One region of the Phyllobacterium sp. P5_D12 genome, then DNA from elsewhere that is predicted to be linked to it. Evidence: riboswitches for the same ligand, from Rfam matches in the RefSeq annotation. Region 1 holds a riboswitch; the other holds the start of a gene.

What was found. Region 1 has a riboswitch for thiamine pyrophosphate ahead of ACXJ5O_RS11405 (ABC transporter permease). Riboswitches for the same ligand answer to the same signal wherever they lie in the genome.
Region 2: it holds a riboswitch for thiamine pyrophosphate, as region 1 does, so the genes downstream of both, thiC (phosphomethylpyrimidine synthase ThiC) here and ACXJ5O_RS11405 (ABC transporter permease) in region 1, are expected to answer to the same signal.

What each region holds. Positions count from the first base shown of each region.
Region 1 covers NZ_JBFUMG010000136.1:1,882-6,300, forward strand. The annotation lists gene thiE (thiamine phosphate synthase) at 1-8, opposite strand, end outside; gene ACXJ5O_RS11400 (ABC transporter substrate-binding protein) at 34-960, opposite strand; gene ACXJ5O_RS11405 (ABC transporter permease) at 1,026-1,769, opposite strand; TPP riboswitch at 1,888-1,990, opposite strand; gene ACXJ5O_RS11410 (TadE/TadG family type IV pilus assembly protein) at 2,047-3,009, opposite strand; gene ACXJ5O_RS11415 (ABC transporter ATP-binding protein) at 3,154-3,930, opposite strand; gene ACXJ5O_RS11420 (ABC transporter ATP-binding protein) at 3,927-4,419, opposite strand, start outside.
Region 2 covers NZ_JBFUMG010000072.1:5,797-10,215, reverse strand. The annotation lists gene thiO (glycine oxidase ThiO) at 1-552, opposite strand, end outside; gene thiC (phosphomethylpyrimidine synthase ThiC) at 557-2,377, opposite strand; TPP riboswitch at 2,583-2,699, opposite strand; gene rpsU (30S ribosomal protein S21) at 2,824-3,099, opposite strand; gene ACXJ5O_RS07600 (RidA family protein) at 3,503-3,847, opposite strand; gene ACXJ5O_RS07595 (fatty acid desaturase family protein) at 4,161-4,419, shown strand, end outside.

The sequences.
Region 1 (4,419 bases):
TTTGGCATGTGTTCTCTCTTTGGGTTGAAACGTTCAGTTTAATTCCACGGCGATGTCTTCGACCTTGGGGACGCTCTTGATCAGCCCCGCATCGTGCATGAAGACACCGAACCGTTCGTAGCGGCCGCGATCGAGCGCAGCGGGCCGCTTGGCGAAGCGCGGCAGCGTGTCGATCCAGGCCTGCTTGTTCAGTGGATTATCCAGATCCGGATAGGCCTTGATGAAGAGCTGCCAGGAATCGTCCGGATGGTTGGTCAGATAGATCGCGCCCTTCTCCACCGCGCCGAGAAAGCGCTTGAGCCGGTCGTCCTTCAGCAAATCCGGGTGAGTGACGAAAATAAGCTCGTCATAGGGAGGCACGCCATGTTCTTCCGGGAAGAAGGCGAGCCCCTTGTGCCCTTCCTGCGCCATCTGCGTCAGCTCGAAATTGCGATAGGCACCCACAGTTGCATCCACCTGCCCGGAAATCAGCGAGGTGGAGAGAGCAAAGTTGACATTGATCAACTCGACATCCTTGGTCGACAGGCCTTCCGCTTTCAGCATGGCACCCAGCATCGCATCTTCAAAGCCCGCTACGGAAAAGCCAACCTTCTTGCCTTTCAAATCCTTCAAGCTTTTGATTGGCCCGTCCGCCAGCGTCATCACCGTATTGAGCGGCGTTTCGACCAGTGTGCCGAACCGGACCAGCGGCAGGCCTTCATCATGGTCAAGAAAAAGCGTGGGCTGATAGTGAATTGCGATGTCCGCCTGCTTCGCCGCAACAAGGCGTGGCGGCGCTGCCGGATCAGCCGGCGGGATCAGCTCGACATCGAGACCGGCCTCCGCGAAGTAACCCTTCTCTTTGGCGATGACCAGCGGCGCATGGTCGGGATTAACGAACCATTCGAGAAGAACAGTCAACTTGTCGGCTGCCATGGCCGGGCTGGAAAAGCCGAAGGCAGAAACGGCGAGACCGACCATGAAAATCAGGGAATGAATGCGAAACATCGAAGATCCTTTTGCATGCGATGAAATAAGGGAAATTGTCATGCCTCGCGCGCCCATGGCGTGAGCCGTCTTGCCAGCGCATCGACCAGGAAGCGCAGGACAATGGTCAGCGTGGCGAGAATGATGAGGGCAGCAAACAGCGTATCCGTCTGCATGCGCGCATTGGCCTGAAGCATGACGAAGCCGAGACCGCGCGACGAGCCAACCCATTCGCCGATGACAGCGCCGATTGGCGCGAAAACTGCGGCGACGCGCAAGCCGGAACCCAGTGCGGGTAAGGCGCTCGGCACACGCACGAGAAACAGTGTCGCGAGGGGCGATGCCTGTGTCAGTGTCGCCGCGTCGAGGAGATCCTGATTGGTGCGCTGCAGACCGTCGGCGAAGGCCGAGGCCACTGGAAAGAAGATGATGAGGCTCGCCATCACGACCTTCGAGGCAAGGCCAAAACCAAACCACAGAACCAGCAGCGGTGCGATGGCGAAAACCGGCAACGCCTGCAGCACGAGCATCAGAGGCCAGACGATCTGCCGGAAACCCGGCACAGCGCAGACGAGAAGAGCAGTAAGGATGCCTGCCAGCGCCCCAAATATCAGCCCAAGGATAATCTCCACCATCGTGATGGCCGCGTTGGTCAGCAGATAGTGCTGCTCGTCGACCAGCGTGGCAATAACCGTCAATGGTCCCGGCAGGATGAAGCGAGGCGGCGCCATCACCCAGACGATCACTTGCCAGCAAAGGACCACCGCCAGCAAAGCTGCCGCTATCTGCAAAACCAGGCGCATGGCGCTGTTCACGCCACTACCGTTTTTGCCGGAGAAATTTCAAGGAAACGGGCACAGTCTGGTCTCCATCATGATCGGAGATCCGGATATGTGCGAAGACAAGACTTGAGGTGTGCGAAGAAGGCTCAATTCCCGTTCCTACGCCGGCATAACCCGGATCAGGTTCAAGGGTCCAGCTCGACGCTATCTCAGCACTGTACAGTGCCCCCCTCGGAATGCAGTCATGATGGAGCGGCGCAAGGACAAAGTCAATTGCGCCGCTGTGGTTGTTATCGGACTAGTTTGTCAGACGGACGTTCTCGCCGTCCACGGATTTACAGGCGGCCTCTACCTGGTAGAAAAAGTCCTGTTGCGTAAAGCCACCACCATCTTCCCAAGCGTGGTCTTGCTTGCCACCGCAATTGAACAGCTCGTCCAGTGGAGGGGTTGTGCCCTTCTTCAACCGCACGCCCTCAACGAACAGATAATCGACCGTATTTGGATCGTCGGTGCGCAACGTCAGGTTATAACTGCTAGAGGAAGCGCTCGGTACGCAAAGAGTATGGTTGGGGTCCGCGGGATCGGCGGTGTACTTGTATCCAATGTCGCAGCCATCGTTTTTGACTTCCATCTTGAGATACAACTTGTCGTAATCTCCGAGATTAATGGTCGTATTGTCCGGCGGCACCTGGGTTTTGATACCCGTACCACGACCATTCTCACTGTTGGGACCACTTCTGTAGGCACTTGTGTAGGTTACAGTTCCCATCACGGTTTCCACGCCGTTCTTCACGACAACGATGGAAACCTTCTTGAAATACCAGCCGTACATGTCACCGGGAATGAATTTCGCCGTTGTAGGTTTCAATGGCGCCAAGGCCGTAGCATTCACGCCGATCGCAACCTTGTCCTGCTTTAGCAGATGCATGAACAGTGTGTTTGTCCCGCCGCTGATTGCAACGTTGACCTTTTGATCGGCCGCGGTGAATTTGATGGTAACCTTGTCCGCTGCCGCACCGAGATTAGCCTTGAGGTAGGCTTTTGCACGCGCTTCTGCCGCCGCAGAATTCGACCCGGTGAAAACCGACGCCCCAGCCAATGCGGCCGAATCTGCGGCGTTCTGTAATTTGGACCGCTCATTGCTCGCGAGGCTGTAATCCACAGCCAGTCCGGTCATCCCCATGATCGGTATGAGCAGCAATCCGAAGGTTATTGCTGTTGCCCCGCTGCGGTCCTTGAGGAAATTTCGAATTTTTTTCATTGGCCCACTCCGTCGTTACATGGACCTTTGAATCTCCGGCGTAAATTCGTGCTTAGTAAATTCATTCATATTTTCACGATCATGCTTAGGCAGCACGATTTGTATAAAATCATTGTTGGAATGGTAAAAATCCAATGAAGATTGTTAACGCTCAGGCTGGATATCCGGCCGGACGAAACCCTGGCTCGCGACGAGAAGATTGCGCGTGTATTCCTGCGTGACCTTGCGTTTCGCAAGTTCCGATGCGGTCAGCCGCTCCACCTCGGCGCCATTCTGCATGACCATCAGCCGGTCGCACATATGGGTAACCACGGCGAGATCATGGCTCACCATGAGGAAAGTCAGTTTCCGGTCGCGCCTGATCTGCTCCAGCAAGTTCAATACCTCCGCCTGAACCGACGCATCGAGGGCCGATGTGGGCTCATCGAGGAGCAGGATCGACGGTTCGAGGATAAGCGCCCGGGCAATGGCGACGCGCTGACGTTGGCCGCCCGATAGCTGGTGTGAATAGCGGAAGCGGAAGCTCGACCCCAATCCCACTTCATCCAGTGCGCGCAGGATACGCTTTTCGATATCACTGAACCCATGGATCACCAGCGGTTCCAGGAGTAATCGATCCACGGTCTGGCGCGGATGCAGCGAGCCATAAGGGTCCTGGAACACCATCTGCACTTCGCGGTAAAATGCCTTGGTGCGGGACGAACCCAGCGTCTTGCCGTTGACGGTAATCGTTCCGGCGCTGACCGGAGCGATACCTGCGACAGCACGCAGCAATGTGGATTTTCCCGAGCCGGATTCACCGACAAGACCAAAGGATTCGCCCGGCGCCACGTCGAAGCTGACACCGCGCAGGGCGAGAAAGCGGTCGAATTTCACTTCGAGCTTTTCAATGACCAATGCGTTGGACCGGGTTGGCGTCATGCGGCCCACTCCGGCTTGCGGTCGAGCACCGGCAGCGGATGCCGGTCGACACCGATCTGCGGCATGCAATTGAGCAGGCCTTGCGTGTAGGGATGCTTGGCATTGTGCAAATCGGTTGCGGCAATTTCCTCGACGATCCGCCCCGCATACATGACGATGACGCGGTCGCAGAACGATGAAACCAGCCGCAGATCGTGAGAAATGAAGATCAGGCCCATGCCGCGATCCCGCACCAGATTGTCGAGAATCCTCAGCACGTCGAGTTGCACGGTCACATCCAGCGCCGAGGTGGGCTCATCGGCGATCAGTAACTCTGGCCCGGTGATCAGCATCATGGCAATCATTGCGCGCTGACCCATGCCGCCCGAAACCTCATGCGGATGCAAATCGTAGACCCGCTCTGCATCACGGATCTGTACGGCGGCAAGCATGTCGAGCGCCCGTTTGCGTGCCTCGGCCTTGCTGACCTTCTCATGCGTCCTGAGCGTT
Region 2 (4,419 bases), on a different contig from region 1:
GGTTTGATCGTCGCGGGAATAGCCGGTGCACTGAACGGTCCAATCAAAACCAGCTGTCGCGGTTCGCACTGGATCAGTTTCGAATGCTACACCTGCTTCCTCCAGTTTCGCCGCAAGACTGATCAACACGTGTCGGGGGTCAAGATGCGCTTCCCCCTCAAAGAATAATCCCTTGCGGAAGCGCCCGGCAAGGTCCGGCTCCAGCGTCGCAATCGCGTCATCGTCAGCCCATTCAAAGCCAGACGTTCGCGAGCCGAACCGTTCAAGCTCCCTGACGTCACGGACTGGCGCCAAGACCAGCGTACCATTGCATGTCACTGAGCCGGGCAGCGCCGCTTCCCACCAGTCAGCGGCACCAAGCCCGAGCTCGAGAACTATCTGCTCAGCGCTTTCCCGCTCGCAGTAGGGCGCAAGCATTCCCCCCGCAAACCAGGATGCCGCCGCGCGGCTGCCCGGTTGCGGATCGAGCACTGTCACGCGCGCGCCGCGTGACATCAATTCATGAGCGACCGACAACCCAGCCACACCGGCGCCCTTTACAAGAACGTTCATTCCTTCAGGCACCTTGGTTCAACGGCATATAGAGTTCGCCGCCCTCGCGAAATTTCTCCGCCATGGCAGCCATGCCCTCCTTTTGCGCCTCGGCACGGATGTCGTGAGAGATGCGCATGGAGCAGAATTTCGGCCCGCACATCGAGCAGAAATGTGCCACCTTGTGCGCTTCCTTCGGCAGGGTTTCGTCGTGGTAGAGCCGCGCCGTTTCCGGGTCGAGCGACAGGTTGAACTGGTCCTCCCAGCGAAACTCGAAACGCGCCCGTGACAATGCGTCATCGCGCAGTTGAGCTGCAGGATGTCCCTTGGCAAGGTCAGCAGCGTGAGCGGCAATCTTGTAAGTGATCACGCCGACTTTAACATCGTCGCGATTCGGCAGGCCCAGATGCTCTTTCGGCGTCACATAGCAAAGCATCGCCGTCCCGAACCAGCCGATCATCGCGGCACCGATGCCGGACGTGATGTGATCATAACCGGGCGCAATATCCGTCGTCAGCGGTCCGAGCGTATAGAACGGCGCCTCGCCGCAAACTGCGAGCTGCTTGTCCATGTTTTCCTTGATCTTGTGCATCGGCACATGGCCGGGGCCCTCGATCATCACCTGGCAATCCTTGGCCCAMGCAATCTGCGTGAGTTCGCCAAGCGTTTCGAGTTCGGCAAACTGCGCCGCATCATTGGCATCGGCGATGGAGCCGGGCCGCAAACCATCCCCCAGCGAAAAGCTCACATCATAGGCGCGGCAGATATCGCAGATTTCCTCGAAATGCTCATAGAGGAAGCTTTCGCGATGGTGGTGCAGGCACCACTTGGCCATGATCGAACCGCCGCGCGAGACAATGCCCGTGACGCGGTTCACGGTCAGCGGAATGTAATGCAACCGCACGCCGGCATGGATCGTGAAATAATCCACCCCCTGCTCCGCCTGTTCTATCAGCGTGTCGCGATAAACCTCCCATGTGAGGTTCTCCGCAATGCCATCGACCTTTTCCAGTGCCTGATAGAGCGGCACCGTGCCGATCGGCACCGGCGAATTCCGGATAATCCACTCGCGTATATTGTGAATGTTGCGCCCGGTGGAGAGATCCATCACCGTGTCCGCGCCCCAGCGTGTCGCCCAGACCATCTTTTCCACTTCCTCGGCCATGGAAGACGTCACTGCGGAATTACCGATATTGGCGTTGATCTTGACCAGAAAGTTGCGCCCGATGATCATCGGCTCAAGCTCGGGATGATTGATATTGGCAGGAATGATCGCGCGGCCCCGGGCGATCTCTTCGCGGACGAAGTCCGGTGTCACGTGATCGGGGGTTGATGCACCGAACGATTCGCCATCGCGCACCGCACCATTCTTTGCATTCTCCCGGCCCAGATTTTCGCGGATCGCAACATACTCCATTTCCCGCGTGATGATACCTGCCCGTGCATAAGCGAGCTGGGTAACCGCCTTGCCGTCCTTTGCCTTCAACGGATTGTTGCGGATAGGAAATTCCGGCGTCAGCCGTTCGCCCGTGGCGAAACCATTATCCGCCGGAATGACACGGCGGCCGTCATAGGAATGGACATTCCCCTGCGCGGCGAGCCAGCCCTCGCGGACACGCGGGATGCCCTTGGCGATATCGATTTCTGCAGACGGATCACTATACGGACCTGAGGAATCATAGACTGTGATGTTGGGCTCACCGGCAGTCGGGTGAACCGCGATTTCGCGCATTGGGATGCGGATATCCGGATGAATGTGTCCGGTTTTGTAAATCTTGATCGACGCAGGCAGTGGTCCGGTCGAAACAGTAGGCGTGCTTGAAGCAATTGGATTAAAAACGGTCATCATCAGGTTCCTTTGCCCGCTCATGACCCCAAAAAGTGCTTCCTTTTTGGATAAGGATCATGACCATTAAAAGTGTTGCTGCGACCTTTATGCATCCATCCAAGTGGACGCATGGCGCAGCAAGTGCGTGGAAACCCAGTTCTGTGCCGGAAGGATGAAAGGAGTTCGCGAGTCTCGACAGAGACCGAGTGCCAAGACACTCTATGCGAAGACTTTTGCACCGTCCCTACGCCAGTATGAACTGGATCAGGTTCAACGGGTCACTGCGCTGCAAAAGCCAGCAGTATCTCAGCCCCTTGTCGGGACTCCCCTGGTGAATGTGTTTATGTGACCCGCTGTTGACGCAGTTGTCAAGCGGGTCAATCTCCAGACAAACGAAAACCCGCTACGGCCTGGGCCATGCGGGTTCTGTCGCGTTTATTTATAACCGGATGACCGGTCATAAATTATCGATTGTTGTAATCGCTACCATTGTTGCCGGCTGGGCGGGCAACGCGTTCCTTTTTCTTCGGACCTGGCAATAGGCCTTCGCGCTGAGCCTGCTTGCGTGCAGCCTTGCGGGCACGGCTAACGGCTTCTGCTTTTTCACGGACACGGCGCTCGGATGGCTTTTCGAAAGCCTGGCGCGCCTTCATTTCGCGGAAGAGACCTTCCCGCTGCATCTTCTTCTTCAGGACCCGAAGGGCCTGTTCAACATTGTTATCACGGACGAGAACTTGCAATCGTTTTCCTTACCCATGCTTGTCTCGCCTTGCGGAAGGAAATGAGCCACAATCAGACAAGCGTTTGAAGAATTGCCCCTACGGCAATCCGGAGAAGCGCGGACTTTATTCATTTCCGCGCCAAAAATCCAGTGCGCTCAAGCAATTTACTTGAGTATTCCTGCCACGACGCCAACCATTCTGGTGACTCAGCTGGGATAATTCTGTGTTCAGTCTGTCTCAGCCGATTCAGTCTGACGATGCAGAACCAGAGAAGATTCTAGGGTGTGATACGATTCGCGATCATGACGAGTCGAAAACGGTAGTTTTCGAGAACCGGAGCAGAGCGTACTTGAAGCACGTGAGCACCGGATCGCAGAAAAATGCCGTTTGCAGACCGTCATGGCGTGAATATCAACACATCCTAGATCGCGGCAGTGATGATAATCTCGACCTTGTATTCCGGCGTTGCAAGCTTGGCTTCGCCCGTTGCGCGTGCCGGAGTGTTTGCCGGATCGACCCAAGCATCCCACGCAGCATTCATCTCGCCGAAATCCTTCATGTCATCGAGCCAGATGATGGCTTGCAACAGCTTGGATTTGTCAGTGCCGACCTCCTTGAGCAAGCGGTCGATCGAAGCCAGGACATCCTTGGTCTGCTCTGTCACGCTCTTGCCTGGGCTGCCGACCTGACCGGCCAGATAGACCGTGTTGCCATGGATTACGACCTGGCTCATGCGTGGACCAACTTCAATACGGCGAATGCTCATGGAAATCTCCTCTAATGATTTGCTGGCAATTTAATGCTTGCCTTGCGTGCATGAAAAAGGGCCGATGCGGCCCTGTTTTCAAAGGATAGTAGCGTGGTCGCAGATCAAGCCTTAGACCCGCGGATTGAGCACTACGATTATTTTACCATCATAGCGCTTTGATTTTGAATGATTTTCTGCCCATAACGGCGCGCAACATCAGCAACGAACGTCAATAACAGTCGATTCGGCGACACACTATTTGCCACATACGGGAGAGTCAAATTTTGCGAGCGTTATATGAAAGATCGGCCCGTTCGATTATCATTGCCGCATGGATCACCGGACTGTCATTGCATCATTGACATCGGAGCAGCGCAATCGTCTGACCGCCAAATCAGACCTTGCCGGCCTTCTTCAACTCGCCGTCCATTGGGGCTCAATCATTCTTCTTGGACGGTTGATTGCCGTAGGGGCGCCGCTCTGGCCGCTCTTGATGATCCCGCAGGGCATTCTGATCGTGTTCTTGTTCACCCTTCTACACGAGTCCGTCCACCGCACCCCGTTCAGGACGCAGTGGTTGAACGACTGCG